DNA from 2 places in the Priestia sp. YIM B13490 genome. Region 2 is predicted to be linked to the other one. Evidence: riboswitches for the same ligand, from Rfam matches in the RefSeq annotation. Region 2 holds a riboswitch; the other holds the start of a gene.
The links. Region 2 has a riboswitch for preQ1 ahead of queC (7-cyano-7-deazaguanine synthase QueC). Riboswitches for the same ligand answer to the same signal wherever they lie in the genome.
Positions count from the first base shown of each region.

Region 1: it holds a riboswitch for preQ1, as region 2 does, so the genes downstream of both, ACFX4R_RS22415 (QueT transporter family protein) here and queC (7-cyano-7-deazaguanine synthase QueC) in region 2, are expected to answer to the same signal.

Region 1 is NZ_JBHZOT010000009.1:16,194-32,656, forward strand. It holds gene iolG (inositol 2-dehydrogenase) at 186-1,208, shown strand; gene iolC (5-dehydro-2-deoxygluconokinase) at 1,285-2,292, shown strand; gene ACFX4R_RS22375 (CoA-acylating methylmalonate-semialdehyde dehydrogenase) at 2,366-3,823, shown strand; gene iolD (3D-(3,5/4)-trihydroxycyclohexane-1,2-dione acylhydrolase (decyclizing)) at 3,936-5,870, shown strand; gene iolE (myo-inosose-2 dehydratase) at 5,955-6,851, shown strand; gene ACFX4R_RS22390 (LacI family DNA-binding transcriptional regulator) at 6,912-7,937, shown strand; gene ACFX4R_RS22395 (5-deoxy-glucuronate isomerase) at 8,071-8,859, shown strand; gene ACFX4R_RS22400 (hypothetical protein) at 9,114-9,332, opposite strand; gene ACFX4R_RS22405 (YitT family protein) at 9,681-10,547, opposite strand; gene ACFX4R_RS22410 (Lrp/AsnC family transcriptional regulator) at 10,930-11,340, opposite strand; PreQ1 riboswitch class I at 11,537-11,581, shown strand; gene ACFX4R_RS22415 (QueT transporter family protein) at 11,591-12,079, shown strand; gene ACFX4R_RS22420 (hypothetical protein) at 12,515-12,964, shown strand; gene ACFX4R_RS22425 (hypothetical protein) at 13,029-13,376, shown strand; gene ACFX4R_RS22430 (DHA2 family efflux MFS transporter permease subunit) at 13,433-14,869, opposite strand; gene ACFX4R_RS22435 (TetR/AcrR family transcriptional regulator) at 14,891-15,466, opposite strand; gene rluF (23S rRNA pseudouridine(2604) synthase RluF) at 15,806-16,463, shown strand, end outside.
Region 2 is NZ_JBHZOT010000002.1:253,237-269,699, reverse strand. It holds gene ACFX4R_RS06815 (ATP-dependent Clp protease ATP-binding subunit) at 1-1,063, opposite strand, end outside; gene nhaC (Na+/H+ antiporter NhaC) at 1,483-2,865, shown strand; gene ACFX4R_RS06805 (alpha/beta hydrolase family protein) at 3,158-4,039, shown strand; gene ACFX4R_RS06800 (DUF6254 family protein) at 4,127-4,252, shown strand; gene ACFX4R_RS06795 (3-ketoacyl-ACP reductase) at 4,318-5,037, opposite strand; gene ACFX4R_RS06790 (spore germination protein) at 5,245-6,843, shown strand; gene ACFX4R_RS06785 (Ger(x)C family spore germination protein) at 6,868-8,067, shown strand; gene ACFX4R_RS06780 (hypothetical protein) at 8,079-8,315, shown strand; gene ACFX4R_RS06775 (GerAB/ArcD/ProY family transporter) at 8,342-9,463, shown strand; PreQ1 riboswitch class I at 9,534-9,577, shown strand; gene queC (7-cyano-7-deazaguanine synthase QueC) at 9,808-10,473, shown strand; gene queD (6-carboxytetrahydropterin synthase QueD) at 10,473-10,913, shown strand; gene queE (7-carboxy-7-deazaguanine synthase QueE) at 10,906-11,637, shown strand; gene queF (preQ(1) synthase) at 11,736-12,233, shown strand; gene ACFX4R_RS06750 (NAD(P)H-binding protein) at 12,302-13,003, shown strand; gene ACFX4R_RS06745 (hypothetical protein) at 13,037-13,270, opposite strand; gene ACFX4R_RS06740 (YkvS family protein) at 13,587-13,772, opposite strand; gene ACFX4R_RS06735 (patatin-like phospholipase family protein) at 14,080-14,925, shown strand; gene ACFX4R_RS06730 (hypothetical protein) at 14,943-15,137, shown strand; gene ACFX4R_RS06725 (hypothetical protein) at 15,285-15,611, shown strand; gene ACFX4R_RS06720 (cell wall hydrolase) at 15,924-16,463, shown strand, end outside.

The DNA of each region.
Region 1 (16,463 bases), on a different contig from region 2:
GATAAAAAATAAAAATAGTTTTTTATAGATTATTTAGAATGCTAAAAAACAAATATTCTAAATAATCTATAAAAACTGTTTGCATTTCAGAAAACGTTATGTATAATTGGAATCAGGAAAGCGCTTAACCTGTATAAAGGTTTGAGCGAATGTTTTCTTAACTTTTAATTAAAGGGGAAAATAAGATGGGGATTCTTACAATTGGAATAATTGGTGCTGGACGCATAGGGAAATTACACGTTGATAATTTAAAATTAATGCCGCAAATAAAAATTAAAGCGGTTTCAGATGTGGTAGTAGACCATTTACATGAATGGGCTACAAGTAAAGAAATTTCGACGTTAACAACAAATTATCAAGATTTATTAGCTGATCCAGAAATTGATGCCGTTTTCATTTGTTCGCCAACGAATACGCACGCATCGATTATTAAAGAAGCAGCTCGAGCGAAAAAGCATATTTTCTGTGAAAAGCCCGTTAGTTTTTCAGTAGAAGAAACAATCCAAGCGTTAGAAGTAGTAAAAGAACATGGCGTGCAGCTTCAAGTTGGCTTTAACCGACGCTTTGATCCCAATTTTAAAAAAGTGCATGATCTTGTACAGCAAGGAGAAGTAGGACAGCCGCACATTTTAAAAATCACCTCCAGAGATCCTCAGCCTCCGAGTCCGGAATACGTTCGCGCTTCAGGAGGATTGTTCATGGATATGATGATTCATGATTTTGATATGGCTCGTTATGTAATGGACAGTGAAGTAATTGAAGTATCGGCTTACGGCACTACGCTCATCGATCCTGCTATTGAAGAAGCAGGGGATATAGATACAGCAATTGTGTCATTAAAATTTGCAAATGGAGCTTTAGGTGTAATCGATAACAGTCGTCAAGCTGTCTACGGTTACGATCAGCGCCTTGAAGTTTTTGGTGAAAAAGGTGCAGCTGCCGCTGACAATTGCCGTCCTACTACAGTAGAAATATCAACAGGCGAAAGCGTAGTCAAAGAGAAGCCGCTGTATTTCTTTCTTGAGCGCTATACACAAGCGTACATAGCGGAAGTGACACAGTTTGCAAGAGCAATTATGGAAAAGAAAAGCGTTATTTGTACAGGGAACGATGGGTTACAAGCAGAACGGATTGCTAAAGCAGCAAAAGAATCTTTACTATCCGGGCAGCCAGTGAAGATTGAACATAAAAAATACGCAGTGAATTAATGACAGTAAACGTGGGGATGAAAGAAATTGGTCTTTCTACCCTTTTAGGAAAGCGCTTAACTAAGGAGGAATAAAGATGAATCCGCTTGTTTTTAAAGAAAATCGTGGGTTAGATTTCATCGCTGTTGGCCGTTTATGTATTGATTTAAATGCAAATGAAACACAGCGTCCAATGGAAGAGACTAAAACATTTACTAAATATGTCGGAGGCTCTCCGGCTAATATTGCGATTGGAGCAGCAAGGCTAGGCTTAAAAACCGGTTTTATCGGAAAAGTATCAGATGATCAAATGGGACGCTTCATTATGGATTATCTGCAAAAAAATAAGATTAATACAGATAGCATTGTTGTTGATAAAACGGGGGCCGTAACGGGGCTTGCTTTTACGGAAATCAAGAGCCCTACAGATTGCAGCATCTTAATGTATCGTGATAACGTAGCGGATTTAAAGCTAAGTCCTACAGAAGTATCCGAAGAATATATCAAACAGTCAAAGGCACTTTTAATATCTGGAACAGCTCTTGCGCAAAGTCCTTCTCGTGAAGCAGTGTTTTTAGCACTAGAACACGCACGCAAGCATGAAGTTGTAGTGTTTTTTGATATCGACTATCGTCCATATACATGGGGATCGGAAGCTGAAACGGCAGTCTATTTTAATTTAGCCGCTGAAAAATCAGATGTAATTATTGGTACGCGAGAAGAGTTTGACATGATGGAAAAACTTTTAAATTATAAAGAATCTAATGATCAAGTAACAGCAGAGCGCTGGTTTTCTCACCATGCTCAAATCGTCGTGATTAAGCACGGTGGAGAAGGGTCTATTGCCTATACAAGAGATGGTAAATCTCACCGCGGAGGAATATTTAAAACAAAAGTTCTGAAAACGTTTGGCGCTGGTGATTCATATGCTTCAGCCTTTATTTACGGATTGATGCAAGGGCTGGAAATTCCACAGGCAATGCGATTGGGGGGTGCCTCCGCTTCGATTGTAATTTCAAAACACAGCTGTTCAGATGCTATGCCGACAAGCGTTGAGCTCTTCAACTTTATGGAGACAGCAACGGAAGTTTTGCAGGAAGTTTAATAAACAAAGGGAAAATCTTGAGAGATTAAAGGAATAGCAACTTATTAAAATGAGATAAAGGGAGAGATATTCTATGACACAGACAGCAGTAAAAACAGTAAAAAACTATATTGGTGGACAATGGGTTGAATCAGCTACATCAAAAACGGAACCTGTGTATAACCCAGCGACAGGTGAATTAATCGCACAGGTACCTCTTTCTACAAAAGAAGACGTAGATCAAGCGGTGCAAGCAGCAAATGAAGCGTTCAAAGGGTGGGCAAAAACAGCCGTGCCTAAACGTGCACGAATTTTATTCAAGTATCAGCAGCTATTAGTAGATAACTGGGATGAATTAGCAAAGTTAGTGACGGTTGAAAACGGAAAAAGCTTTAACGAAGCGCGAGGCGAAGTGCAGCGTGGTATTGAATGTGTAGAATTTGCGGCGGGTGCTCCTACGTTAATGATGGGGAAACAGCTTCCTGATATTGCAACAGACATTGAGTCTGGCATGTACCGCTACCCAATTGGTGTCATTGGGGGAATTACGCCGTTTAATTTTCCAATGATGGTTCCTTGCTGGATGTTCCCGCTTGCGATCGCTTGCGGCAATACATTTGTGTTAAAGCCTTCTGAGCGTACACCGCTTTTAGCTGCAAGATTAGTAGAATTATTTGAAGAAGCTGGTTTGCCAAAAGGTGTATTAAACATTGTAAACGGCGCGCATGATGTGGTAAACGGTCTTCTTGAACATAAGTTAGTGAAAGCTATTTCGTTTGTAGGTTCCCAGCCTGTAGCTGAGTACGTGTACAAAAAAGGTACGGAAAACTTAAAGCGTGTTCAAGCTTTAGCCGGTGCTAAAAACCATTCAATTGTATTAAAGGATGCAGATTTGAACGTAGCAACAAAACAAATTATCGGAGCCGCTTTTGGTTCAGCAGGTGAACGTTGTATGGCAGCATCTGTTGTTACTGTACAAGAAGAAATTGCGGATCAGCTAATTGAAAGATTAGTAGAGGAAGCAAATGATATTGTAATTGGCGACGGCTTAGAAGAAAATGTCTTCTTAGGACCAGTTATTCGTGAAAATCATAAAGAGCGTACGCTCAGCTATATTGAATCAGGCGTGCAAGAAGGAGCAAAGCTTATTCGTGACGGTCGCACAGATGCAGCAGTAAATGGCAATGGCTACTTTGTCGGACCAACGATTTTTGATCATGTTACGCAAGAAATGAAAATTTGGCAAGATGAAATTTTTGCACCTGTGCTGTCCATTGTACGTGTGAAAACATTAGAAGAAGCTATTGAAGTAGCTAATAACTCTCGATTTGCAAACGGTGCTTGTATTTATACAGATAGCGGCGCAAGTGTACGTGAGTTCCGTGAAAATATTGAATCTGGTATGTTAGGAGTAAATGTAGGGGTACCGGCACCTATGGCATTCTTCCCATTCTCTGGCTGGAAAGATTCTTTTTATGGTGATCTTCATGCAAACGGTACGGATGGCGTGGAGTTTTATACAAGAAAGAAAATGGTGACAACGCGCTGGTAAGTAATTCATTAAAAATCGCATCTCATTTTTAAAGGAAGTATCAGGAATTAAAGATATTCCTTATGCTTCCTTTTTTAAAATCGCAATCTAGTACTAGAAGGGAGAAAGAAGCATGGAAACAGTTAGAATGACGACGGCACAAGCATTAGTGAAGTTTTTAAATCAGCAGTATGTTGAATTTGATGGAAAGCAGCATCAGTTTATTAAAGGGATTTTTACAATTTTCGGGCACGGAAATGTGGTAGGTCTTGGGCAAGCTTTGGAAGAAGATCCAGGAAATCTAGATGTATATCAAGGACGTAATGAACAAGGAATGGCCAATGCAGCGATGGCTTTTGCAAAACAAAAACATCGAAAGCAAATTATGGCTTGCACATCTTCAGTGGGGCCAGGTTCAGCAAATATGGTTACAACGGCAGCCACTGCTTCAGCTAATAATATTCCAATTTTGCTGCTTCCTGGTGATGTATTTGCAACTAGACAGCCGGATCCCGTTTTGCAGCAAATTGAACAGTCATATGATTTATCTATTTCTACAAACGATGCTTTTCGACCAGTGAGTAAGTACTGGGATCGCGTAAGCCGCCCTGAACAATTGATGACAGCTATGATTAATGCGATGCGTGTATTAACGAATCCAGCAGATACGGGAGCTGTAACTATTTGTTTGCCTCAAGATGTGCAGGGGGAAGCATGGGATTTTCCAGCTTATTTCTTCCAAAAGCGCGTTCACCGCATTGAGCGCCGCCTTCCGACTAGGGACAGTCTAGCAGATGCAATTCAATTAATGAAAACAAAGAAAAAGCCAATCATCATTTGTGGAGGAGGCGTTCGGTATTCAGAAGCTGTAAAAGAGTTAAAACAATTTGCTAGTGAGTTCCATATTCCATTTGGAGAAACTCAAGCAGGGAAAAGTGCCGTTGAAAGTGACTATCGCTATAATCTGGGCGGAATAGGTGTAACAGGGAACTCAGCTGCTAATACAATCGCTAAAGAAGCAGATTTAGTAATTGGAGTAGGCACTCGATTTACTGATTTTACAACAGCATCTAAACAGCTTTTTCAAAATCCCAACGTGCAATTTCTTACCATTAACACGTCTGAATTTCATGCAAATAAACTTGATGCTGTGAAACTTGTAGCTGATGCAAAAGAAGGATTGCTTGCTCTTATGAAAGAGCTAAAATCAATTGGCTATCAGTCTGGTTATACAACAGAAATTGCAAATGCTAAAGACGCATGGGAGACAGAATTAGAGCGTCTGCATAGCATACGTTTTACTGGTGCAGATTTTGTTCCGGAAATACAAGGTCATTTAGATGAAAGCTTAGCTGAATATGTAGAATCACTTGGTACTCAATTAACGCAAACCGAAGTAATTGGAGAGGTGAATAAGCTCCTTGATGACAACTCCGTCATTGTTGGTGCAGCAGGAAGTCTTCCAGGCGACTTACAGAGAATGTGGAAGTCTACTAAACCTAATACCTATCATATGGAATATGGATATTCATGTATGGGATATGAAGTATCAGGCGCACTTGGAGTTAAGCTGGCAGAACCAGCTAAGGAAGTGTATGCGATGGTTGGAGATGGAAGCTATCAAATGCTTCATTCAGAGCTTATTACAAGCCTTCAAGAAAGAAAAAAGATAAACATTTTACTGTTTGATAACTCAGGCTTCGGGTGCATTAATAACCTTCAAATGTCAAACGGTATGGGGAGCTTTGGCACAGAGTTTCGTTATCGAAACGATGAAACAGGAAAACTAAACGGAAACGTGATGAAAATTGATTTTGCAGCCAGCGCCGCAGGCTACGGTGTAAAAACGTATCGCGTAAGTTCTCTTGAAGAATTAAAAACGGCGATAGAAGATGCACAAAAACAAGAGGTTTCTACGCTAATTGATATTAAAGTACTGCCAAAAACTATGACGAACGGTTATGAATCATGGTGGCATGTAGGAGTAGCAGAGGTATCTAAAAATCAGCATGTACAGGAAGCTTATGAAGATAAGGTGAAAAACCTTGAAATGGCAAGAGTTTATTAAGGAGCAGGAGAAAATGAGGTTGTTGAAGAGAAACATTCGATAAATATAAAAGCGGTTTTAATTTCATATAAGGGAGAGGAAGAGATGTTCAAGGAAAATACGGTCAAACTGGGGATTGCTCCAATTGCTTGGACAAATGATGATATGCCTGAACTGGGAGCTGAAAATACATTCGAACAGTGTATCAGTGAGATGGCTTTAACCGGTTTTAAAGGAAGTGAGGTCGGAAACAAATATCCGCGAAATGTTTCAATCTTAAAAAAGGCATTATCGCTTCGGAATTTGGAAATTGCAAGTGCATGGTTTAGTACATTTTTAACAACAAAGCCGCTGGAAGAAACGGTAACGCCATTCATTGAACATCGCGATTTTTTATACGAAATGGGAGCAAAAGTAATTGTTGTGTCTGAACAAGGGCACAGCATTCAAGGGTTGATGGATGTTCCTTTATTTAAAGAAAAGCCTGTGTTCACGCCAACAGAGTGGAGCAGACTTGCAGAAGGCCTGCACCATCTTGGGAAACTGGCACGAGAAAAAGATATGCATATTGTCTATCATCATCATATGGGAACAGGTGTACAAACAACAGAAGAAATTGAGCAGCTAATGGAGCTTACCAATCCGGAGCTTGTTTCGCTGCTATTTGATACCGGTCATCTTGTCTTTTCAGGAGCAGAACCTCTTTATATCTTAAAAAAATATCTGCACCGTATTAAGCATGTTCATTTAAAGGATATTCGTCAAGAAGTAGTTGATCGAGTCAAAGAACAAGACCTAAGTTTCTTGCAAGCGGTAAAAGAAGGAGCCTTTACTGTTCCAGGTGACGGAGCCATTGAATTTGATGAAGTATTTACTACGCTTGCCACTTCGGATTACAACGGATGGTTTGTCGTAGAAGCAGAACAGGATCCAGCCCTTGCTAATCCTTTTGAATATGCGTTAAAAGCAAGAAACTTTATTAAAGAAAAAAGCGGTCTTTAATTTCCATTTTAAAAGATTTTACGCCTTTTATGTGTTTATGAAAGGAAAGGAGGAGAGGAAATGAAGCCAACCATTTATAGTGTGGCTGAAGAAGCAGGTGTATCAATTTCTACGGTATCAAAAGTCATCAATCAAACCGGTCATATTAGTGAAAGAACAAGACAAAAAGTAATTGAGGTTATGGCGCAGTTGAATTATCATCCAAGTGTCGTAGCATCTGCTTTAACAGGAAAACCCACTAAAACGATTGGGCTTCTCGTACCTGACATCTCCAACCCTTTTTTTGCCGATTTGGCAAGAAGCATAGAAGACCGAAGTCATGAGCGAGGTTTCCATGTTGTAATGTGCAATACCGATAACGATGCGGAAAAAGAGAAAAAGTATCTATCGCTGTTAATACGTCAGAGAATCGACGGTTTAATTGTAGCTTCTGCTTTTCGCAATGCTAATCTTTTAAAAAATATGCTTAAGCAAGATATACCGATTAGCGTTATTGCTTCAGAAATTCCTCACATATCCGTTAATACAGTGACAGTGGATGACTACAAAGGGAGCTATTTAGCGACTGATTATTTGCTGTCTTTGCATCATAAAAAAATTGCGATTATTACAGAAAATGCAAAAAGCAATCACGCCCGTTTAGATGCTTTTCGAGACGTTATGCAAGAAAATGGAATCATCGTGCCGCCTCAGCACGTTATTACGACCGAAGCAAGTATTCAAAAAGGATATGAAAGTGCTAAGCAAATTTTTTCAATGAAGGAGAAAGTGACGGCTATTTTTGCTTGTAACGATTTACTGGCTATCGGAGTTATCCAAGCTGCAAAAGAATTCAAAATTGATGTACCGCAAGACTTATCAGTGATTGGCTTTGATAATACGGTTCTTTCTACTACCATTACGCCCATGTTGACGACAGTAGCACAGCCGACAAAAGAAATGGCTGTAAACGTAGTGGATTTGCTGGTTAGAGAAATGAAATATCCAGCGATGCATAAAGAACATTTGCTTCTTGAGCCAAAATTGATTGTTCGGAAATCAACGGCTCCGTTACGAAGGGAAGCCACAGCATCTACAAATAATTGAACACAATCAAGAATATTGCCGTTAATAAAAAATCCTCATAGTCACATATTTAAAAGAATTTAGAGAGTCTATGAAGAAAAATGAGTAATTAGTAAATTCTTATCGCGCTACTACATAAAGGAGGAATTCAAGCATGTTAAGTAAATTAGGTGAATTAAATAAAGGATACAACGTACTTACAGAAATGACCGGTCAGCACAAAGATATGCTGATGGATATTGGGATTTATAAAATGGCCCAAGGAAAAGAGGAAACTTTACTAGACAGCAGCAGTGAAACCGCTATTCTTTTACTAGAAGGAAAGATAAAGCTAGAGTGGGAAGGCCATTCGAAAGAAATTCAGCGCCAGTCCCTATTTGAAGAAGAGCCTTGGTGTTTGCACGTTTCAAAAAATGTGGAGGTCAAAATTACCGGACTTGCCGATAGTGAAGTACTAGTTGAAAAAACGGATAATGAAAAAGAGTTTTCATCAAAATTATATACGCCCGAAGATTGTCAAAACACAGTGGCTGGTGAAGGAGTATGGGAAGGTACTGCTCAGCGTGTAATCCGAACAATTTTTGACTACAATAACGCTCCTTACTCTAACCTTGTTATTGGAGAAGTTATTTCTTATCCGGGAAGATGGTCGAGTTATCTGCCTCATCATCATGACCAGCCCGAAGTGTATTACTATCGTTTTGACAAGCCACAAGGATTTGGCTGCGCAATGGTTGGAGAAGATGCGTACCGTGTAGTTGATAATAGTTTTATTACAATTCCTGGTGAATTGGATCATCCTCAAGCAACGGCTCCTGGCTATGCGATGTACTTCTGCTGGATGATTCGCCATCTCGACAATAATCCGTGGACAGACCGTATTATGGAAGAAGAGCATAAGTGGTTATTAGAGCCAGATGCAAAAATTTGGCCTGAAAAATAAATAAAGATCTTTATACGAAATGGATTTCAAATGTTGAAAAAGCTCGAATAAAAAATAATTATGCGTAAAATAATAGTTTATTTTTGTAAAATATGTTTTTATATGTTAAAATATAGCTTGTATTAATATTCAGGCGATGATATCGCTCTTTGCTGCAGATTCCTTTTTAGGAGTCTCTTTTTTTGGAAATTGAAGCAACAGATACAGATGATTCGTATATAAATTAAAAAGAAAAGGAGATAAGCGTAAGCCGCTTATCTCCTTTTCTTTTTAGCGTTATCTAATGCTAAGTTCTTTTTCACTACTTTTTCTAAAGCAACTTCTACGTGAACATTTTTTTCATCGATGTCATTCACAAGCACGACGGTTCCTTTTCGTCCTTTAATCTTTAAATCATCACCTGTAGAAGGAATGTTTTCCCTCAGCTGGCTTAATAGAAGCTTTCTGTTTTCAAAAAAGTGGACAGCCACCATTTTATCTCACCTAATTTCATATGATATGTGTGATACAAAGATGTGTATATGAAATCCTTCCTATACATTATGTGGTTAGGGGTGGTTTTAGAACACATTGAATAGACAATTGTTACATCGATATATGAAATAAATAGGAGGGCATAGTTATAAATCTCCTATCCTTGGACATACTTATACTACTAATCTAAAAAGGGATGTGGATGAAAATGAAGGTGGCTATCGGATTAAGTGTATTTACGGTCGTTACAGGAGCAATTGCCTTAGGGTCGGTTTACTTTTTAGCAGGTATCTTTTCGTTTTTTTTAACGGTTTTTTCATAAAAAAATCCACCAAGAGGTGGATTTTTTATTTAGCAGCGGCTTTTGTTTCATGAGGCGAATTGCCGATAAATCCAAATTTTCCGCCGACAACTTCTTTTACTTCGTGGATGACAATAAAAGAATTCGGGTCAATTTGCTGGATTTTCTTTTTAATTTTTAATAACTCGTTCTTTTTAATAACAACGTAGATAATGCGTTTATCTTTGTTGGCGTAGTATCCGTATCCGTAAAAGATGGTGGCTGCATTTCCAAATTCACTGGTAATAACTTGTGCTATGTCTTTGTATTGATCGGACATAATCGTCATTGCTTTTTTGTTGTGGAAACCTTCGATAACGACATCTACGATTTTGGCACAAAGATAGACGAATATAAAAGTATAGAGTGTGTTGTTGACGCCAATAGCAAAAACCGATGCTAAAATAATGACGCTGTCCATATAGAACATGCTTTTAGAAATATTATAGCCTTTTGTATAGTTTAATAAATAAGCTAAAAGCGTTGTTCCACCGGTAGATCCATCTGCGATAAAAATGAGAGCAAGTCCTGTTCCCATTAGTAAAGCCCCGAATACAATTCCTAAAATCATGTCGTGAACGTGAAAAGGAATATAGCTGACTAGACCGAGGAAAACGGACGTCATGACGGCTCCTAGAATCGTATAAAGAATCGTTTTTTTGGTTAGAAATTTATAGGCTAAGGCAATAAATATAAGGTTTACAAGAAATGTGCTGATACTTGTAGGGATATGAAATAAATAATATAAAACAAGAGCAATACCAACTGTACTTCCGTCACCTAATTTATTTGGAATGACGAAAAAATCAATGGATGCAGCAACTAAAAGTGCTCCAACAATAATTAAGATGATGTCTTTATAGATTGTTTTCAATATGCAAACCTCCTTGATTATTAGGATATTTTCATGTGTAATCTTGTTTTTAATAGTGTTTCACAAATGATAAAATAAAAAACGTCTTAGAAATTGTCTAGTTATAAAACTGATCAACTTCTAAGACGAAGAATTACGATACGTGTATAGGTCTTGATCCGGCTTTTCTATGCTTCGATGTCACCGATTATATAAACCTCTGACCGCTATGTCAACGCTATGAGAGATGTTCAACTTTTCAAAAAATAGAAGGCGGTTTCCTACATAAAAAAAGAATCCTTTGCGACGATGCAAAGGATTTTCAAATTTATTGGAATAGGGGGAATACGTTATTAGGATTACCATTTTCATAAATTAATATACCTTAATTTTTCAAAAAAATTTATTTGTTAATGACGATTGAAAGTTTGTAATTCACATGCTGATTTAGCTCTGTCAAAAAATCATTTAGTTCTTCATTTGAATGAAATTTGCATTCTAATAAGTAGCAGCCATCGCCGCTGATTTTAAAGTTGTTGATAACGTGCTCCTGCTGACTTTCTAAAAATGTAAGGTAGGGGTGGTGATGAATGCTCTGCGTATAGATATTTAAAAATGCATGGATGATATAGCCGAGTTTTCGTTCATCAATGTTAATTGTATAGCCTTTGATAATGCCTTCATCTTCTAACTTTAATACTCTAGCAGAAGCGGCTTGTCCGGTTAAATGCACTTTTTCTCCTAATTCTTTCATCTTCATACGTCCATTTTTTGATAGTTCTTCTAGTATGCGCTTATCTGTATTATCTAACATCGCTACAAATCCTTTCGTATTTCAAATCAAAAGGCTTAACTACTTGATGTCACCTATGTATACTGATACGTCTTCTATTTTATACTAAAGGAAAGTAAGAAAAAAGAGCAGTCAATATGCAAGATATAGAAAGCAGCAGTAGTTTGTAAACAGCTAGATTGACGAAAGCTTAAGCTTGCTGTATGATTCTTTGAGTGTTTACGTGGTTCGTAACCATCCCACGTTAAAAAACTAAGGAGAGAATAGTAAGATGAATATAAGAACACTTTGCGTCAACGGTCTTTTAGCTGCTATGTATATTGCTGTCAGCATGTTAATCCAGCCGTTTGGCTTCACCAATATCCAATTTCGTATATCGGAAATGTTCAATCACTTAATTGTGTTTAATAAAAAGTACGTGTACGGCATTGTGCTAGGAGTATTTCTGACGAATTTGTTTTTTTCACCAATGGTCGCTTATGATCTGGTGTTTGGGGTAGGACAATCCGTGCTATCATTACTCATTACCATTTTTTCTATGCGCTACATTAAAAATATGTGGGCTCGTATGCTTGTTAATACACTTGTATTTACGTTCACGATGTTTATTATTGCGTTTGAACTGCACTTAGCATTTGATTTACCATTTTTCTTTACATGGTTAACAACGGCTGTTGGTGAGTTCATTGTTATGCTTGTTGGAGCACCAATTATGGCTGCAATTAATAAACGTGTACAATTTAATAAGCTAGTTGGATAAAAAAGATGGGGCTGTGATAAATCTCACAGCCCCGTCTTTTTTTCTTTGTTATTCTATAAGTGTAGTGATAAACCCCTTATTATTGAAGAGCTTTTCACGCATGGACAAATTACCCATATCTAGCATGTGAAAAGAGCAGGTCGCGTTTGCGGTCTGCTCTTTTTGCGTAAGGCAATAGGAAGTATCCGGTTAGATTATTTTGAAAGAAGGAGTGACAAATCTCACAGCGCATTCTTTTTTCTTTTGTTACGATATACATATAGTTGGCAAACTCCTTATCGAAAAGTTTTTCGCACAACAACACATTACCTATGCGTAGCAATTAAAAAAGCAGACCAATGACGGTTTGCTTTTTTAATTGTATTTTTCCATTAAATAACTTTTTTTGAGTTATAATTGTAAAATAATCTTTGTTACTAGAGAGGGGATTGTTTTTTGAATAGAAAGTTAGGAATTCTTGTTTTATTAGCTTTAGCCATCTTATTTGTCGGGTGTTCAAAAGAAGAAGACAACGTTCCTTTAAGAGAACTAGAAAAGATAAGTATTAACGTAATCAAAGAACAAAAAATGAAGCAAGGAATTTCATATGAAATGGAATTAGTAAACAAGAGCGATTTGACCATCAAACAAAATAATGTATTTTTATCCTATCCCTTAAAAATGAAAAACGGTTATTCTGATAATAAATTTAAGGTGTTAGCAGAAGGAAATAAATTAAATATCAAGCCAAAACAAAAGGTGAAGTTAACGGCATTTCTTCCTTATAAAGGAACTAATAAAGAAGCGTTAGCTACTGATGAGCCTGACGTAAAGTGCATAGGGTATTGGAATAAGCTTGATGATTACCATCAATTTTCTTTTGGAGGATCCTTGAAGCAAGAATAATATATAACTATTTGTTAAATGGTGGAACTGAGCGTAAGGGATTGATAAAGGCGGTGAATGAACAGTGAGTGTAGACACGGATAGATTGATTAGCTTCTTTATTTTATGGGGAACACCCGCTGTTTTTAGTATAGTAGAGTACTGTAAACTGAGTAAAACTGAAAAAAAAGAAGCGATACGAGACTTAATATCTTTAAAATCTATTGCAACAACAGGATTTATATTGATTGGAGGAGTGATGGCGAGTTTAGGTAGAGTATTATCTCTGCTGCCTCTCCACGTTATAGGTACTTTTATTTTAGCTATTGGCGGTATCGTGGGCGCTGTTGAAGCATGGAAAACGGAAAGAAAGAAAAGTGTTGTTATCCTTGTTTTAATAGTATCTATGATTGCTTTTACATTTGTAATATAAATTCTGCATGTAACAAGAGCTGCTCAAATTATGAGCAGCTCTTATCAGTTTCTTATTTATTGCGTTTCGAGCTGCTGGTCTTTTTTCTTTAACGTAAGAGCGAGCAGGAACGAAACGACGGCGAAAGCGATGGCTACATAATAGACGGTATGGACCCCGCTTGTCATACTTTTTATTTGTAACAGCGTTTTATTCGTTTCGTTTGATTGTTGAATAAAGTGCTGAGAAGCCATGGTCATAATACTTGTATACAAAGCGGGTCCAATCGCACCTGAAACTTGGTTAATCGTATTTGAAATAGCTGAACCGTGGGCATGAAGCGGTTTTGGCACTTGATTTAAAGCAAGCGTCATCACGGGACCGATGCTTAAACCTACGCCAATTGTAAAGGCTGCGTATAAGATGGCTGCAGTCGTCGTGCTTGTTCCGCTTGAAATAGTAGTGAACAAACTTAAGATAATTGTTAAAAGGACTAAGCCCGTTAAAAGCAGCGGTTTAAATCCGATTTTGTCAAACAAACGTCCTCCCACCATAGCTGTTAGAGCCAGCGTTACGCCGCCTGGAAGCATAAGAAACCCTGTTTGCAAAGGAGACAGTCCCGCAGCCGTTTGGAAGTATAGCGGCAAAATTAACATCATTGAAAACTGAATCATCATAATAAGAAACATTAAGAAAATCGATTTTGAAAACACAGACGATCTAAAAGGCTTCATATTAATCATAGGAGAATTCAGCTTGCTTTGCTGTCTGACAAATAAAGCAAGAGCTATGACGCCAATTATGAGCGTAAGCCATACGATAGGATTACTCCATCCCGTCTCTTCACCAGCTGCGCTAAATCCATAAACAACTCCTCCAAACCCAATTGTAGAAAGAATCACAGATGGGATATGAATTGTTGGTCTAGATGTTTCAGAAACGTTACTGAGCTTGAAAAGAGCAAATAGGAAAATAAGCGCTGCTGCAATTAAAAGACCTAGAAATATAATTTGCCACGAATAATATTGAATAATTAATCCTGAAAGAACAGGTCCTATTGCCGGTGCAAATAAAATAGCTACGCTAAAAATTCCCATTACGGTGCCGCGTTTGCTAACAGGCACGAGTGTTAACATTGTGCTCATCACAAGAGGTAAAATAATGCCTGTCCCTAACGCTTGAATCATACGGCCCACAAAAAGCAGAGAAAACCAGGGAGTAGTAAATCCAATGAAGGACCCAATTAAGTAAAAGCTCATAGCCGTCACAAACAGCTGTCTTAATGTGAATCGTTGAATTAAGAAAGCAGAAACCGGAACAGAGATGCCGATTACAAGCATATATCCGGTAGTTAACCACTGAGCTGAGCTCGTTCTAATGTGAAAATCTGAAATGATACTTGGCAAGGCCACGTTCATTACCGTTTCACTAATTAAGCATAAAAAATTCCCTAGAATCAAAATGAAAAGGATAAGCTTACTTTGTGTACTCATTTTTTCTTCTGTTTGTGTCATAAGTGACCTCCTTTTACTAAATTAATTTTTGTTTGCAAACAGCTTGCCAATTTGGTCAGCTGCAATTTGCATAGGGACTGTACTATTTTTAGTTAATGAAAGAGTATAAGCCCCTTCAATCCAAGACTGTATAGCTGAACCTAGCTGTCTTGCTTCCTCTTGTTCATAACCTGAACAAACTAACTTATCTGCATAAACTTGCTCCCACTCGTTATACACGGCTTCACAGGTCATGCGAAGCGTTTCGTTTGATGACCATACTTCACTCGACATAGCAGCGAGAGAGATATCCGCTTCATTTTCCACTTGTTCAAACATTCGATCAGCCATCAGTTTTATATGATATTGAATAGCTGACGCGGCATCTTCATGAGAAGCGAGGGATTTTTCGATATAAGCTTTGACTCTTTCTCCCGTTTTTTGAATAGCTTCTTTTGCTAACTGTTGTTTTCCATCCGGAAAATAATAATAAATAGATCCTCTCGGAGCGCTGCTTTCTTTTGTAATTTGACTTAGACTGGTGGCGTGATAGCCTTTTTTGCGAAAAAGTTTAGCAGCTGCGCTTAAAATTTTTTCTTTTGAATTGGTTGGTTCCATGAAAACAGCTCCCTGATATAATTACTAGTTGATCGGTCAGTATAATGGTAGCAACTCTATACTGATCAGTCAATCCAGACGTCTAGGTCTTGTATATAAGTAAAGATTGATGCAAGTTTCACAGGTGTAAGCATTGATTGAAATGTTAAGAATAAGGTTACAAAGTATTTTGGACCTATACTTCTATTACTGTTAAAAAAATATGATTAAGTAATGAAATTAAAAGAAGACGAGAAGCGTATAGCATGTTACGATAGGGACGGTATAGAAATTGGCATATGTCTGTTTCTAATAGAAGAGACAAATTTTAAAATTTTTAAATGTAAGGTTGTGATTCACCTGAGACTGAATAAATTTATTAGCGAATCTGGAAAGGCGTCAAGACGCGGGGCAGATAAGTTAATTAGTGAAGGAAGAGTAACCGTTAATGGAAAGGTTGCAAAAGTCGGAGATCAAGTTAAGCCTGGCGATGATATTCGAGTAAGCGGACAACAGCTTCGGATTGCTCGAAATAATGTATATATTGCGCTTAATAAACCAGTCGGCATTACAAGTACGAGTGAAAAAAAAGTAAAGGGAAACATCATTGATTTAGTCAATCACCCTTTGCGTATTCACCACGTTGGACGACTTGATAAGGATTCAGACGGCTTAATTTTACTTACAAATGACGGCGATATTATTAATGAAATTTTACGTGCAGAAAACAAGCATGAAAAAGAATATATTGTTGCAGTAGATAAGCCAATTACACCAGAGTTTATCAAAAACATGTCTGAGGGAGTAAAAATTTTAGGCACAAAAACGCTTCCTTGTGAAGTGACACAGCTGTCTAAGTATGAGTTTCAAATTATTTTAACACAGGGTTTAAATCGTCAAATTCGCCGTATGTGTGAAGTGCTCGGATATGAAGTGTACCGCCTTCAGCGCACTCGTATTATGAATATCCATTTAAATAACTTACCTGTTGGGCAATGGAGAGATTTAACGAAAAAAG
Region 2 (16,463 bases):
CCGCTACTTCATATTTTTCATCCTTTAGCGCCTGCTCTTTTTCTTTTGTAAGTTCTTTTAAGCGAGCGGCCGCATCGTCTTTATTTGTAATGCCTGCCTGTAAGTTCATTTTTGAACCTGCTTCATCTAGCAAGTCAATTGCTTTATCAGGCAAGAAGCGATCTTGAATGTAGCGGTGTGATAAATTTACACAAGCGCGGATCGCTTCATCTGTATAGCTAACGCCGTGATAATCTTCATATTTACTTTGGATTCCTTTTAGAATTTCAACGGCTTCTTCTACAGACGGTTCGTGAACCATAACCGGCTGGAAGCGTCGTTCAAGAGCCGCATCTTTTTCGATGGAACGGTACTCTTTTAAAGTTGTAGCTCCAACTACTTGAAGTTCGCCTCGTGCAAGAGCAGGTTTTAAAATATTGCTTGCGTCCATTGAACCTTCCGCTGAACCAGCTCCCACAAGAAGGTGAATTTCATCGATAAATAAAATCACGTTTTTTCGCTGTTGAAGCTCAGAAATTAACTGCTTCATGCGCTCTTCAAATTGACCGCGCACGCCGGTATTAGCTACGAGAGATGCTACATCTAAAAGATATACATCTTTATTTAACAGCTTAGCAGGAACTTTTCCTTCCGCGATTTTTAAAGCTAACCCTTCAACAACAGCTGTTTTACCAACACCGGGTTCTCCGATTAGTACCGGGTTGTTTTTGTTTCTTCTATTTAAAATTTCAATGACACGCTCTACTTCTTCTTCTCGGCCAATAACAGGGTCAATTAATCCCGTTTTCGCAATTTGAGTTAAGTTTCGACCGAACTGGTCTAAAAAGCCTCCGCCGCCATTTCCTTGCTGTGGCTGTTCCGGTGCAGCTTGTTCGTGCGCCATTTGCTTGAATAAATCATCGATGTTCATAAAGCCGCCACCTCCAAAACCTGATGGGATTTTATGTTCTTTCATTAGTGCTTGATAACATGTATGACATAAACGATATTGAGATTTTTGGTTATTTGTTTGTACATTTAATTGAATAGATGCTTCACGTTTATTACAGTTTTGACAAATCATTTAATTAGCCTCCCTAAATGATTTTAATCGAAGATCAGCAGGTGTTTGACCTTTTTTGACCTTTCGTAATTTCATTATACTTTGACCTTTTTTGACTTTCAAGTCTTTTGCTTAAAAAATTTTTGAAGGAAGTTCCTCGCTTATGTACAAAAGGTAGTACATTAAAAAAAGATGTGTTTTATGTGTACCCGTTCTATACATGTAAAAACATAAGAGGCATTTTGTACAATGATCTGCTTGGAGAGGGAATTAATATTAATAAGAAGAAAAGTGGAAAAATGAGCGCAGAGCCTACCGTTGGATAAAATAAGTTATTGACAGCAAGAAGGATAAAAATTATACTCAAGAAGGTTTGCACTTAACTGCGTAAAAGCATAAAAGCGTTTAAGTGAAAAAGAAAGATAGAAAGGGAATACCTCATGAAAAAAGAAATTTCATTTATACAATCAATAGCGGTGGTTTTGGTGCTATTAGCTATTATTTTTGTTTCATTATTTACGTTAAAGCTGCCGCCTCATATTCCACTGATATTTGGTGTAGCATTTATTAGTGTGATTGGCTTTTTGTTGAAATATAAGTGGACAGAAATGGAGAAAGGGATTTTAGACGGTGTCAGACTGGGCATTAAGCCTATCCTTATTTTAATGCTGATCGGGATGCTTATTGCGATTTGGATGGTAGGAGGAACGATACCGACGATTTTATCCTACGGCTTCCACTGGATTTCACCACAGTACTTTTTAATTAGTGCTCTGGTTATTCCCGTATTAGTTTCAACATTCACGGGAAGTTCATTAACAACCGTCAGTACGGTAGGGGTCGCTTTATTTGGCGTAGGAACTGCTATTGGTGTACATCCAGGGCTAGCAGCGGGGATGATTGTTTCAGGAGCTGTGTTTGGAGATAAGATGTCTCCCTTGTCTGATACAACAAATTTTGCTTCTGGTATCGTTGAAGTCCCGCTTCCTAAACATATTCAGCACATTACGTGGACGACGGTTCCAAGTATTGTTATTACAGCAATCATTGCACTGGTAATCGGAATCAACGGAAATCAGGAAAGCGTCAATTACGGGGAAATTCAAGGAATTCAAGACGCATTAAAACATACGTTTAATTTACATGTGTTAACGTTGCTTTCTCCACTTTTAGTTCTTATTTTTTCGATGAGAAGAGTCGATGTACTGCCAACGTTAGTTTTAGGTATTGTAACGGCCATCATTACAGGAATGATTACACAGCATGAATTTACGCTGAGTCAATTGCTAGGCGTTCTTCAAAGCGGGCCGGCAGTAGAGTCAGGAAATAAAGTAGTGGATGCGATTGTGAATAAAGGCGGACTGCAGTCCATGATGTTTTCTATTTCCCTTATCATGATTGCCTTGTCGCTAGGTGGCTTGATGAGAGCTGTTGGAATTATTGATGCTTTGTTAGAAGGATTAGCAAAACAAATTCGCCGCAGCGGAGACGTTATTTTTGCTACGCTTCTATCTTCAATTGGAGTGAACGTTATTACAGGCGAACAGTATTTATCGATTCTCTTGCCTGGACAGACGTTTAAGCCGCTGTATGAAAAATGGAATTTAGATCCAAAAAACTTATCACGAACGCTTGAAGACGGCGGAACGGTTATTAATGCTATTATTCCGTGGGGTGTCAGCGGTGCTTTTATTTCAACTGCATTAAATATTCCCGCAGCTGACTATATTCCATTTACATTCTTTAGTATTTTATGTCCTATTTTTTCAATTATTTTAGCATATACAGGCATTGGCATTGCCAAGAAAAAAGCTCAGTCTTAACTGGGCTTTTTTTTTGGGAAAAAGGACAGGTAAAAAACGACAAAAAAAGTATCATTCCACTTTTCAAATCTATAATTTAATAATACAATTTACTATACGTCTTTCTTGTTAATGTATTTGGATGAATTCTTATTTCTTTATTGATGAAGAAATTTGAGTTTTGCGGTATGATAAATAAGCTGTATTGGCGATGGGATGAATGCCCTTTTTAGCAAACATTTAAGAAGGGTAAAGCCAAATGAAAACACTCATTATAAAAGAGAAAAGATATTTATTGAGGAGAGGGTTTCTGTTGAAAAAATGGGGCATCATTGCATTAATCACTGTAGCTGTGCTCGGTGTGACAGCGGTTTTCAACCGAGCTGAAAGTGATGATGTAAATAAAGAAAAATTGAATTTATTATCGCCTTATTCAAATAAAGTAGATGTATATAGCATTACGTATCCTAGTGATAATTTAAAGATAAAAGGGTTTTTAGTACAGCCTAAAGACATTGCAGACAAACATTATCCGCTTTTAGTATATAATCGCGGAGGAAATCGCGAACATGGCATGATTCGCGCAAAAACACTGCAGTACTTATCATATTGGGCAAGTAAAGGCTACGTCGTGGTTGCGACTCAATACAGGGGAAATGGAGGAAGTGAAGGTACAGAGACGTACGGAGGTAAAGATATTGACGACGTGTTAAATCTTATTAAGTGGGGAGAACAGCTTCCTTATGTAAATCACCAGCAAAAGGTAGCGCTAGGATATTCACGCGGCGGCATGATGACGTATTTAACGATGAAAAACGGCGTTAAATTTGATGCAGTTGTCGTACAATCAGGTATTACAGACATGTTTCAATTCTATGATCAAAGAGGGCCTGAAATGAAACAAGTGCTGCGGACGATTGTAGGAGATCCGGCGCAGTATCCGGAGAGGTATAGAAGTCGTTCTGTTGTCTATTGGAGCGATAAAGTAAATTCACCTCTTTTGATTTTACAGGGTGATCATGATCGTAAAGTTCACCATACGCAGGCTGAAAAGCTTGTGAAACAATTAGATGAGCAGGGAAAAGAATACAAATATGTACTGTACAAAAACGGAGACCATCCGCTAACTGCTTATTATGATCAATATAACGCGGAAATTGATAAGTGGTTTAAAATACATTTAGCTAAGCAGTAAAGAAATTGGAAGCAGTTTTGATGAATGGAAAAGAGCAGCTTGTTTTATCCTACTACATGTAAGCATATAAAAAGGGGATGAAGCAAAATGACTCAGTCTAAAAGTCAAAAAGAGCGTCAGTGGAATGTGCGAAAACAATCACAAAACCCATCGCATGGAAAAGTGAAATCTTTTGAAGAACTATCAGAAGAAATCACGCCTAAACGTAAATAAGGTAACCACCATATAAAGGAAGACACAAAAAAGGAGAGCTGAAGCTCTCCTTTTTCTATGTTTGTTTATGGATTTGTGGACCACATGCCCGCAGATTTGATAAAAATACGAGGATGCAATTTTAATTGTGCGACCATAATTTCTGCTAGGTCTTCAGGCTGCATCACTTTATCAGGATTGCCATCCGTTAAGTTTTCTTTATACGCTAATTCCGTTGCTACTGTACTTGGTGTTAGAGCTGTTACACGAATATTGTGTTTGCGTACTTCTAACGCTAGAGATTCAGTTAAGCCGAGCACGCCAAATTTTGAAGCGCTGTAAGCACTTGTAACGGGAGCGCCTTTTTGACCAGCAGTGGATGAAATATTGATAATGTCTCCACCATTTTTTTCGATTAATTGAGGTAGAACGGCGCGCGTTACGTAGTAAACGCCCATTAAATTCACATCAATGATTTGTTTCCACTCATCTGGGTCTAGCTCTAAAAAGCTTCCGAATTTACCGATTCCTGCGTTGTTGATTAAGATATCTGTTGCCCCTAATTTTGTATGTAGATGCTCAACTGCTGCATTTACTTCTTCCATAGAAGAAACATCTGCTGTTGCATAAGCAACTTGTACATCAAATGCTTCTAGTTCAGAAGCAACAGCCTTTAAATCTGCCTCTGTACGAGCAATTAAACCGATATTTACGCCTTCCTTTGCTAATTCAATCGCAGTTGAACGACCGATGCCTTTTCCTGCTCCTGTAATAAGAGCTACTTTGCCTTTAAGTGATTGTGCCATGTATAGACTCCTTTCAATGTTCCGCATAAACATTCTTCATAATAACAAAGAATTATCCATTACTATCCTATAGAAATGCACAAATGATGTCAAAAATAAAGATTATTAAAATGGCTTCAAGTATAAATTTCCTTTTCATACAAAAACTATAGAGACTAAAAAGAAGAAATTCCGTTTCTTTTCGTTCAATGTAGTGGAGGATGAACAATGCGTATAAAAAAACTATCTGAGTTAACGAATAAATCCAAACAGCGGAAAGAAAAAGCTGATGAATCGAAGGACTCTAAGGACACTAGTGCTTCTTCTACACAGGAAGAGCAGAAATTATCTGAGAGGGTGGGAGATAATTTATCCCGCATGAAAAAAGCATTGGGACAGAGCACGGATTTAGTTGTGCGAGAGTTTCGAATTTCGATTGAAGAAAAATTTACTTTAGGTGTTGCTTACATCGACGGATTAGTAAATAAAGACGAAGTTGAACACTATGCGCTGGACTCCATTATGCACTATCACGATGAACATTTAACACATGATGATGGCATCGTTAATATGTACGAATTGATTAAAAGCTATAGTTTGGCAGCCGGTGAAATCATGGAAGCAAAGACATTGGATGATGCTCTTCTTCATGTTTTATCAGGAGATACCGTACTGTTTTTAGAAGGGTATCAAACGTGTATTGTGGCAAGTACCAGAGGATGGAGAGACAGGGCTGTTTCTGAACCACAATCTCAGACCGTTGTAAGAGGGCCTCGAGACAGTTTCACAGAAACACTGCGAACGAATACCGCATTGATTCGGCGCCGAATAAAATCTCCAAAACTTTGGATTGAATCTCAGCAAATAGGAGAGTTTACAAAAACGGATATTGCGCTCGTTTATATAGACGGCATTGCGGATGAACAGGTCATTCAAGAGGTAAAGGAGCGTCTTTCCAAAATTGATATAGACGGTATTTTGGAGAGCGGATATATCGAAGAGTTGATTCAAGATGAAGATTATACACCTTTTCCTACTATGCATAACACGGAGCGTCCAGACTCGGTGGCAGCAGGTCTTTTAGAGGGGCGGATAGCCATTTTAGTAGACGGTACACCTTTTGTATTAATGGTTCCTGCCTTATTTATTCAATTTTTTCAAGCGGCCGAAGATTATTACCAGCGCGCAGATATTAGTACATTGATTCGCTTAATGCGCTACATGGCATTTTTCTTAGCTCTTTTAACACCTTCTGCTTATATTGCTTTAACTACTTTTCATCAAGAAATGCTTCCTTTTGCTTTGTTAATTAGTATTGCAGCTCAAAGGGAAGGTGTTCCTTTTCCTGCTATTATTGAAGCGTTTATTATGGAAATCACGTTTGAAATTTTGCGAGAAGCGGGAGTCCGATTGCCTCGAGCAGTAGGTTCAGCTATTTCGATTGTGGGAGCACTCGTTTTAGGAGAAGCCGCCGTACAAGCGGGATTAGTTTCACCTGCAATGGTTATCGTTGTATCCATCACCGCTATTAGTAACTTTGTGTCACCTGTGTATGATATGGCTATTGCAGTAAGGATGCTACGCTTTGTTTTAATGGTTTTAGCAGCTACTTTTGGCCTGTTCGGTATTATCCTGGGGCTAATTTTAATGATTTTACATTTATGCAGCTTAAGGTCATTTGGAGTCCCTTATATGACACCTATGGCTCCATTTGTGAAGCGTGATCAAAAGGATGTGCTGATTAGACGTTCGATCAAAAAAATGAAAACAAGGCCAAAGCTTATTAATGAGAAGAATATTTCACGTCAAAAGACGCAAAAAAACTAAACTGTGTAAAGGTGGCCGTTGACTATGAAAGCATTTCTAATGTTATGTATCTGTTCAGTGCTATTAAGCGGCTGCTGGAGCAGTCGAGAGTTGAACGAGCTAGCCATTACGGTTGCTGTCGGAATTGATAAAGTAGAAGATGGCATTATTGTGACAGTTCAGCTAATTAATCCGGGTGATATTCAGGCGAAAACGCCTACAAACGGGCCTTCTGTTACCACATTTTCTATTAAGGCTTCGTCTGTAATGGAAGGATTAAGAAAAATAACGACAAAATCTCCGCGTAAAATTTATCTTTCTCATTTACGAATGCTAGTTATTAGCGAAAGCATGGCGGAAGACGGTATTGCTGAAGTGCTTGATTTCTTTGCTCGGGATCATGAAGTGCGTACCGATTATTTTGTTGTTGTGGCTAAAAACACGAAAGCATCGAGCGTTTTGAATGTATTAACAACCATCGAAAAAATACCTGCTAATCATATGTTTGCTTCATTAGACGTGTCACAGCGTATTTGGGCACCTACTAGAGGAGTGAAGTTAAATGAACTGATCAGTAACTTAACCAGTGAAGGAAAGCAGGCGGTGTTATCAGGAGTGTTAGTGAAAGGCGACGTGAAAAAGGCAGGAGACATGTCTAGTATTTCTCGCACCAATCTTTCCACCCTGCTCAATTTCAAAGGATTAGGTGTCTTTCAAAATGATAAGCTTCTCGGCTGGTTCAATGAAGACGAAAGTAAAGGATATAACTATATTACCGGACATGTAAAAAGTACGTTAATTGTTATTCCATGCGAAAAAAAAGAAAAACAGCATGATATCATCGGAGTCGAAATGCTTCGAACGAATGTCAAGGTGACAGCTACTATGAAAAATCATAAACCTCATATTCACGTTGATTTAAAAGGAGAAGCGAACGTAGCTGATGTAGAGTGTCAAGTGAATTTACAGGACCCAGCTGTAATCAATATGCTCGAACGAAAAACAGCAGCCGACGTAAAAGAAAAGATGAATGATGCAGTAGAAAAAGCTCAAAAAACCTATAAAAGCGATATCTTTGGTTTTGGCGAAGCGTTTTACAGACAAGATGTAAAGAGATGGTACAAAATGAAAAGAGACTGGAACAGAATTTACGCAGAGGATTTAACCGTCGATTTAGATGCAAAAGTTCAAATCCGTCGCTTAGGCACGTTAAATAACTCATATATGAAGCAAATGAAGCATTAAGGAGAAAGAAAATGGAGGGATTTATCGCCTTACTTGTACTGCTTGCTTATTTGACTAAAAAAATAATGATCAACTTCCGAAAGGAAAAGTATTATCGTGAGATAATCGTCTACCTTTGTCTTATAGGTTTGGGTCTATTCTTTTGGGGAGCGATTACACTCCGTAAAGAAGTTCCTACGCCTCTGTACTTTTTAGAGGCACTCGTTAAGCCTCTTACTAGAACCGTTCATCATTTGTTATTCACGTGAGCACGCATGTAGGAGAGAAGGTGTGTATGATGCAAATAAAAGAATTTATTAGTCCAAAACAATTTCTTTTTCTCATTTATGTTTTTTGTATCGGAAGCGCCATCTTGGCAGTTCCGGCTACATTATTAGAGACAAATAGACAAAATGCGTGGTTTTGCGGTGTGCTTGCTATTGGCTTTGCACTTTTAATCGTTGCGGTGCTTTTATGGCTGATTCAGCGTTACCCTCAGCAAACATTCATTCAAATAGCTAAAAAGGCGCTAGGTCCTTATGCAGGAACGTGTATTTCTCTTATTTACATTTTCTTTATGTTCATTCAGTCTACGTTTTCGCTTCGAGATATCAGTACATTCATGACGACTCAAATTGTCCCTGAAACGCTGCCTACATGGATTCATGCTCTTGTTCTTTTAGCTGTTATATACGGAGGGTATCTAGGTATTGAAGTGGTAGCAAGAACCGCGGAAATCTTTTTGCCTTGGATTGTGGTCCCCTTTTTATTGTTAATTGTTTTAAATATTCCTCAGATGAAAATTGATCGTCTTTATCCTTTTTTTGAATTCAGCATGGGTGATTTAGTATTAGGGACCACTTATTTTTTAGGAAACCCGTTTATGGAATTGGTTTTTATTCTGATGATTACGCCTCATATAAAAGATGGAAAAAAGGTAAAAAGAATGTTTGTTATCGGCACTGTCGCATCGGGCTTGACGATTACGATTGCAGTTGCGGCTTGTATATTAGCTCTTGGCGCGAATATTGCATCGATGCACAGCTACCCAGTTTATTTATTAGGAAAAATGATTTCGTTAGGTGCAACGATTCAGCATGTTGAAGTATTAGTAGCTATTATTTGGATGTTATCTATCTTTTTTAAAGTTGTCATTGTGTTCTATGCTATTCAGTTAAGTATCGTCCAATTGTGTAATTTACGGGTGCGCAATTTTTTAAGCTTTCCTTTAGGTCTAATTATTACAGGCGTGGCATATTACATTATTCCCAACACAGCGTACTTCAATTATTTTGAAAAATATTACTGGCCGTTTTATTTATTTGTATTAAGCGTCTGTTTTCCGTTGTTATTTATTGCGCTTTCTTATATAAAGAAAAATAAGGCAGCTAAAGGCGATAGAAGTCAACAAACATAGCATTATCTATACGCATGTGGTATAATACGATGACAATTCAAGAAGAAACGCCGTACACGTTTGGATACGTACGGGAGAGGTTCGAAAACTCCCTCTATAAAAAACTAAGATCATCGTTGATGACAAAAGACACGGTTTTAACGTGTCTTCTTTCACGTGCTTTTCTATCAACGCGTCTTTTTGACGTGTATGCTGGCGAGGACGTGTATCTTAGTTGCTTTTTAGGGAGATTGCTGGAAAAGAGCAGTCTCTTTTTTGTGTTATAAAATTAGTCACAAAGGGAACGAACGGTTCAATAAAGTTTCTTCTTCTTTTGATTTCAATCAAAAAGGAGACGAACAATAATGATGAAAAATGAAAAAGCTATTGTTGTATTTAGCGGAGGTCAAGATAGTACAACATGTCTATTTTGGGCTTTGAAAAACTTTAAAGAAGTAGAAACGGTTACTTTTCAATACGGTCAGCGCCATAGTCAAGAGATAGAGGTAGCAAAGGCTATCGCAGCTGATTTAGGTGTGAAGCACACCGTACTAGATATGTCACTTTTAAATCAATTAGCACCAAATGCCTTAACGCGAGATGATATTGAGATCGAGCAAAAAGAAGGAGAGTTGCCTACAACGTTTGTTGACGGCCGCAATCTGTTATTTTTATCATTTGCAGCCGTACTGGCTAAAAACAGCGGAGGCCGTCATATCGTAACAGGCGTTTGTGAAACTGATTTTTCAGGATATCCAGACTGTCGAGACGTATTTGTGAAATCGTTAAACGTCACGCTTAATTTATCAATGGACTTCGAGTTTGTGATTCATACGCCGCTTATGTGGATTGATAAAGCAGAAACGTGGGCGTTAGCGGATGAGCTAGGAGCGCTTGAATATGTGCGTGAAAAAACATTAACGTGCTACAACGGTATTGTTGCTGACGGGTGCGGCGAATGCCCCGCATGTCAATTGCGAAAACGCGGGTTAGATCAATACATGCAAACGAAAGAAGGAGGAGAGAAATAATGTTGCAACAAATGTATCCTCAAGTATTTCATGACTATGAATACGAACTGAACAAAGATATGCAGTTTGCTGCGGCACATTTTGTTCCTCACACAGAAGCAGGAAAATGCCGTCAAGTCCATGGACATACGTATTTCGTAAATCTAACTGTTGCCGGAGATACATTAGACGAAGCGGGCTTTTTAGTAAACTTTGCGCTATTGAAAAAAATTGTTTCTGGTCAATTTGATCATACATTATTGAACGATCATTCTATCTTTAACGAAGAAAATCCAAATGATTTTCCTACAACTGAAGTTGTTGCCCGTAAAATTTATGAGTTGGTTCAAGAATATCTAGACACACTACCAAATAAGCCTTCTTGCGTACAAGTATTCGTGCGGGAAACGCCGACAAGTTACGTAGTTTACCGCCCAAAGAAGGTGAAAAAACGTGGCTAATACAATTCCAGTACTTGAAATATTCGGACCAACGATTCAAGGGGAAGGAATGGTTGTAGGACGTAAGACGATGTTTGTTCGTACCGCGGGCTGTGATTATTCCTGCAGCTGGTGTGATTCAGCTTTTACATGGGATGGATCGGCTAAAAACGATATTCGTCAGCTAACAGCAGAACAAATTTGGACGGAGCTAAAAGAAATTGGAGGAGAGTGCTTTGATCACGTCACCATTTCTGGAGGAAACCCTGCGCTTATCAAGGCGATTGGTTCACTTGTAGAGCTTTTGCACAGTCAAGGGGTAAAAGCAGCTCTTGAAACACAGGGGAGCCGTTATCAGGATTGGTTCCTAAAGATCGATGATTTAACGATTTCTCCTAAGCCTCCAAGTTCATTAATGAAAACAAATTTCCCCGTATTAGACGATATTATAGAGACATTAATAAAGGAAAAACGCCTGGCGCACATAAGCATAAAAGTCGTTGTATTTAATGATGAGGACTTTGAGTATGCAGCGTCTGTTCATGAACGTTATCCTGAGGTTCCATTTTTTGTTCAAGTAGGAAACGAGGACTTAACGACAATCGATAATGCGTCGTTAACACAAGAATTGCTTAAAAAGTATGAGTGGTTAATCGATAAGGCAGTGGCAGCAAAAAACATGAACGATGTAAGAGTTCTGCCGCAGGTTCACGCCCTTGTTTGGGGAAATAAACGAGGCGTGTAAGCGCATAGCAAAAAATTTACAAAGAAAAATAAAAACAGATATATACAAAATAAAAAAACGCTGTTAGAATGACAATCGTAGAAAGAGAGGAAATGCAAATGAGCGGTCGAAAAGATGAAGAATTAGAAGGTGTATCACTCCTTGGAAATCAAGGAACAAACTATTTGTTTGAATATGCACCAGAGATTCTAGAAGCATTTGATAACAAACACCCAAATCGTGATTATTTTGTGAAATTCAACTGTCCGGAATTTACGAGCTTATGTCCAAAAACAGGTCAGCCGGATTTCGCAACCATTTATATTAGTTACATTCCAGATGAAAAAATGGTAGAAAGCAAGTCGTTAAAGCTTTATTTATTCAGCTTCCGTAACCATGGAGATTTCCATGAAGACTGTATGAACATTATTATGAATGACTTAATTAAACTGATGAATCCAAGATATATTGAAGTATGGGGAAAATTCACACCACGCGGCGGAATCTCAATTGATCCATATACAAACTATGGCCGTCCCGGTACGAAGTATGAAGAAATGGCTAATTATCGCCTGATGAATCATGATTTATACCCAGAAACAATTGATAATCGTTAATTCGAACAAACAGGTTGTGTATGCAACCTGTTTTCCATTGCAAAAACAACAGGTGAGAAGGTGAAAGAATGTCACAGAGATCAGCATTAGTATTAGGTGCAAGCGGACTTGTTGGTCAAGAACTTTTAAAAATGTTATTAAGCAACAGCTTATATAACCATGTGACAGTGTTTGTTCGAAAAAAGCTACCAATCGAACACACAAAGCTACGTCAGCTTGAAATTGATTTTTCAGAGCTTGATAAGCACGAAGAATGCTTTGCAGTTGATGATGTATATTGCTGTTTAGGCACGACAATGAAAAAAGCAAAAACAAAAGCGAAATTCATTAAAGTGGACTACGAATTTCCTTTAAAAGCGGCTAAATGTGCAGAAAAATATCGCTGCAAAAACTTTTTAACGATTACAGCAATTGGTGCTGATCTTCGTTCGCCATTCTTTTACAGTAAAGTAAAGGGGCAAGTAGAAGAAGATATCGCAAGTTTGTATATCCGTTCTACTCACTTTTTCCGCCCATCGTTATTATTAGGCAAGCGCCAAGAGTTTCGCCTATTTGAAAAGATTGGGGGATACACGTTAAAGTCGTGTTCATTTTGCCTTGTAGGAAAGTGGAGAAAGTATCGTCCAATTAAAGCGTATAACGTAGCCAAATCGATGATGAAAGCTGCTCTTGAAGATAAATGTGGGGTTCATGTACATGAAAGCCAAGACATTTATACAGGTGAATGCTATTATTCGTTTACCAACGGCAAGCGAGTATTATCAAAATAAAGAAAAGCCTCTTCTTAAGAAGAGGCTTTTTTTCTATTTTCCGTCACCATCCGCATCTCCATCTCCACCGCTATCTCCATCGCCATCATGATCGTGGTTAGAAGCAGTTTCACTCCAGCTTGTGTAGGAGTTAGAATCTTCTTCGGCATAATTCATGGGTTCAACGGATGTTTTTTTATTTGAAGTTTGTTTGCGTTTAAAAACGAACTGCACGATGAAAAAAAGAATGACAATAAGAGCAACGATAAACAATACAGTATCAAACATGCTAGTAATTCCTTTCGGTAAGAAGATAGTAGTAGCTTGTTCTTATTGTCACACGAAAATAAGCCCCTTTCAAGAAAAAATGGGGCCTGTTTTTGTTTCTTTAAGGAAACTTTTTTTATCTCAGCCATATATTATTGTATAAAGAAACATTTTAGAAAAGAGGGAGTACAGTGAAAAAAAGTTCGAAGGATGTTAAGGTGCAACAGTATATTTACCTCATGTATAAGCTAGGGATTATTACAGAAGAACAAAAGAATCAATTCTTTCAAAATCAATAAAAAAGCAACCGCTTTTGCTGTGCGGCTGCTTTTTTCCTTTACATAGCTGGATTAATGATGATGTAGTTTTTGTGGTTGACAACAGTTCGCTGCTCTAAGTCTAAATCGCGGTAGTTTGTCATGTAAGTCAAATCTACAATCACGGAGTTTTCATTTACTTTTTCGACAATGCCCTGTAAGCCATTTTTAAATTCTATCAAGTTTCCTACCTCTGCTATTTTCATGATTCATCGCTCCTTTGTTTTAAATTAGTTCATTATAAATTTTTAAATAATTTAAATTTTAAAAATAATAAAACTAGTTAGCGCTTTCTTTTTTTACAATTTTGCCTTAAAACTGGGAATTAGTAAAGGGTTTTTTGAAAAAATATAAAATAAAATTGAAAAAATAAGTAAAATGTGCTGAGAAATAAAAGGAATTGGTAGCTTTAACGAAAGAGAGAAGCAGGACAGTTCCATCTTTGTTCATCTTTCGTTATAATAAACGAGGTATAATCTTGTCATAAATTATAAGAATTAGAAGGTGTAGAAATTGAAAGATACTGGACTCGTGCTCGAAGGAGGCGGTATGAGAGGCCTTTATACAACTGGAGTTTTAGATTACTTTATGGAAAGAAATCTGTACCTTCCGTATGTAATTGGCGTTTCAGCCGGCGCTTGTCATGCCACTTCTTATTTATCTAGACAAATAGGAAGAAGTCGCAAAGCTAATTTAGATTTTTTAGAGGATCCTCGCTACTTGTCGTGGAAAAATTATTTTAAAACAAAAGAGATATTTGGAATGGATTTCGTTTTTGATGAAATTCCTAATCAGCTTCTTCCATTTGACTTTGAGGCATTTGCTGAGCGTACAGAGAAGCTTGTAGTAGGAGCAACGGACTGCTTGACGGGAGAACCCGTTTATTTTGATGAATATGACCGGGACATTTTGACAGCGGTTCGCGCTTCTAGTTCCCTTCCATTTTTAGCACCTGTCGTTACATATAAAGGAAAAGAGCTGTTAGACGGAGGAATCAGTGATCCGATTCCAATCAAAAAAGCAGTGCAGGATGGATATAGAAAAAATATTGTTGTGCTAACGCGAAACGAAGGATATCGAAAAAAGAAATCAAATATGCTTTGGTTATTGAAGCGCAAATATCGTCATTATGATGGGCTGACTCGTGCGCTTGAGAACCGCTATAAATTGTATAATGAAACATTGTCATATATTGAAGAACAGGAAAGACAGGGGAATATCTTTGTGATTCGTCCGCAAACCCCTCTTGTAGTAGGGCGAATTGAGAAGAATCGTGAGCGTCTCGACGCTCTTTACAACCAAGGATATAAAGAAGCAAAAGCTCAATTTGCATCTCTGCAAAATTGGCTGAACAGTTAAAAGCGAGGTGAAACTGAATGGATGAACAAACAGCAATAAACATGTTGAATGAGTTAAGTGAAGGAAAAGTAACCGAAATTAAAGTTAAAAAAGAAGACTTTCTTGCTTTTCGCCCTTTTTTAGTAAATCGCCCTGATTTCAAACATTTTCGTGGAATAGCTGGACGCGGTGGAGATTTCACCTATACGTATCTAGAAATTCCTAGGAGCTAAACGAAATGATGGCATTATTTGATTATGCCTTATATAATGGATGTATGAGCCTGTACAGTAGAGAATATACTGTTACAAGTGCTTGTGCGTTTATTTAGTAACGTACGGTAAGAGCGAATAAACGTGTTTAGTTATAGGAGGGATATTATGGATGAGTTTCGAAAAAGTACAGCACCTTTTTATTTTGCAGATCATATATGGAAAGATAAAAATGGAATGACGACTTATGGGATGCTGTTAACGAACCGGCCCGAAGATGACGGGGACTATGACCTCCATTCGTTATTAGAAGAAGCATATGTAGATCATAAAAAAATTCTAATTACTACTGTTTACGACAACAGTGAACAGCAGTTGACCGGATACGTGATACATTTATCAGATGATCAAGACGTCTTTACGTTTATGGATGATACGGGTGCTAAGCTAGTGATTGATTTCTATGATGTTGTAGAAATTGAGATCGAAGATTAAAAAGAGCTGAATGTTGATTACAACATTCAGCTTTTTTGTGTAAAATTAGATGAATTTAAATGTTTATCATAAGAATTATAAGGGAAAAATGAATGAAGAAATTTCTGATTAAACTGAAATAAACCGGGAAAATATACCTGTATTTTAGAAAAATTACCGTGATTATGACAAAAAACAAGGTACAATGTCATAATTGTGTTCCGAACGTAATTTTGTTCATCAAACTTAAAGAAATGTAATTGAATCGTTCGGTGAAACCCCTATATTGCTATGATAGAGTAATACCATACGAAATTTCAGGAGGTATTACCTATGAAACATAGTTATATGAAATCAATGGTAGTAGCTTGTTTAGCTACTCTTTCATTTATAGGTTTTAATGCAACAGCTACGGCTGCAACTAATTATAAAGTAGTCAAAGGCGATAGTCTTTGGAAGTTAGGTAAAAGATATAGTGTAACAATTGACGATATTAAAAAATTAAACAATCGTCAAGGAGATATGATTTATATTGGTGAAACATTAGCGATTCCGAGTAAGACAAAAGTGCTGGCTGCTGAAACAACGGAACCTTCAACGGCAGCCCCAGCTAAGCCAGAAGCAAAACCAGAAGCAAAACCCGCGGAGCAGGAAACACCTGCAGTTTCGATTTCAGCAAGTGAAAAAGATTTATTAGCTCGCTTAGTAGAAGCTGAAGCAAAAGGCGAATCATATGAAGGAAAAGTAGGGGTAGCAACAGTGGTGTTAAACCGTGTAGATTCTCCGAAGTTTCCAGATACGGTAACAGGAGTTATTAAACAAGTTGTCGGAAAAGCATACGCTTTTTCACCGGTCCAAAACGGATCAATTAAC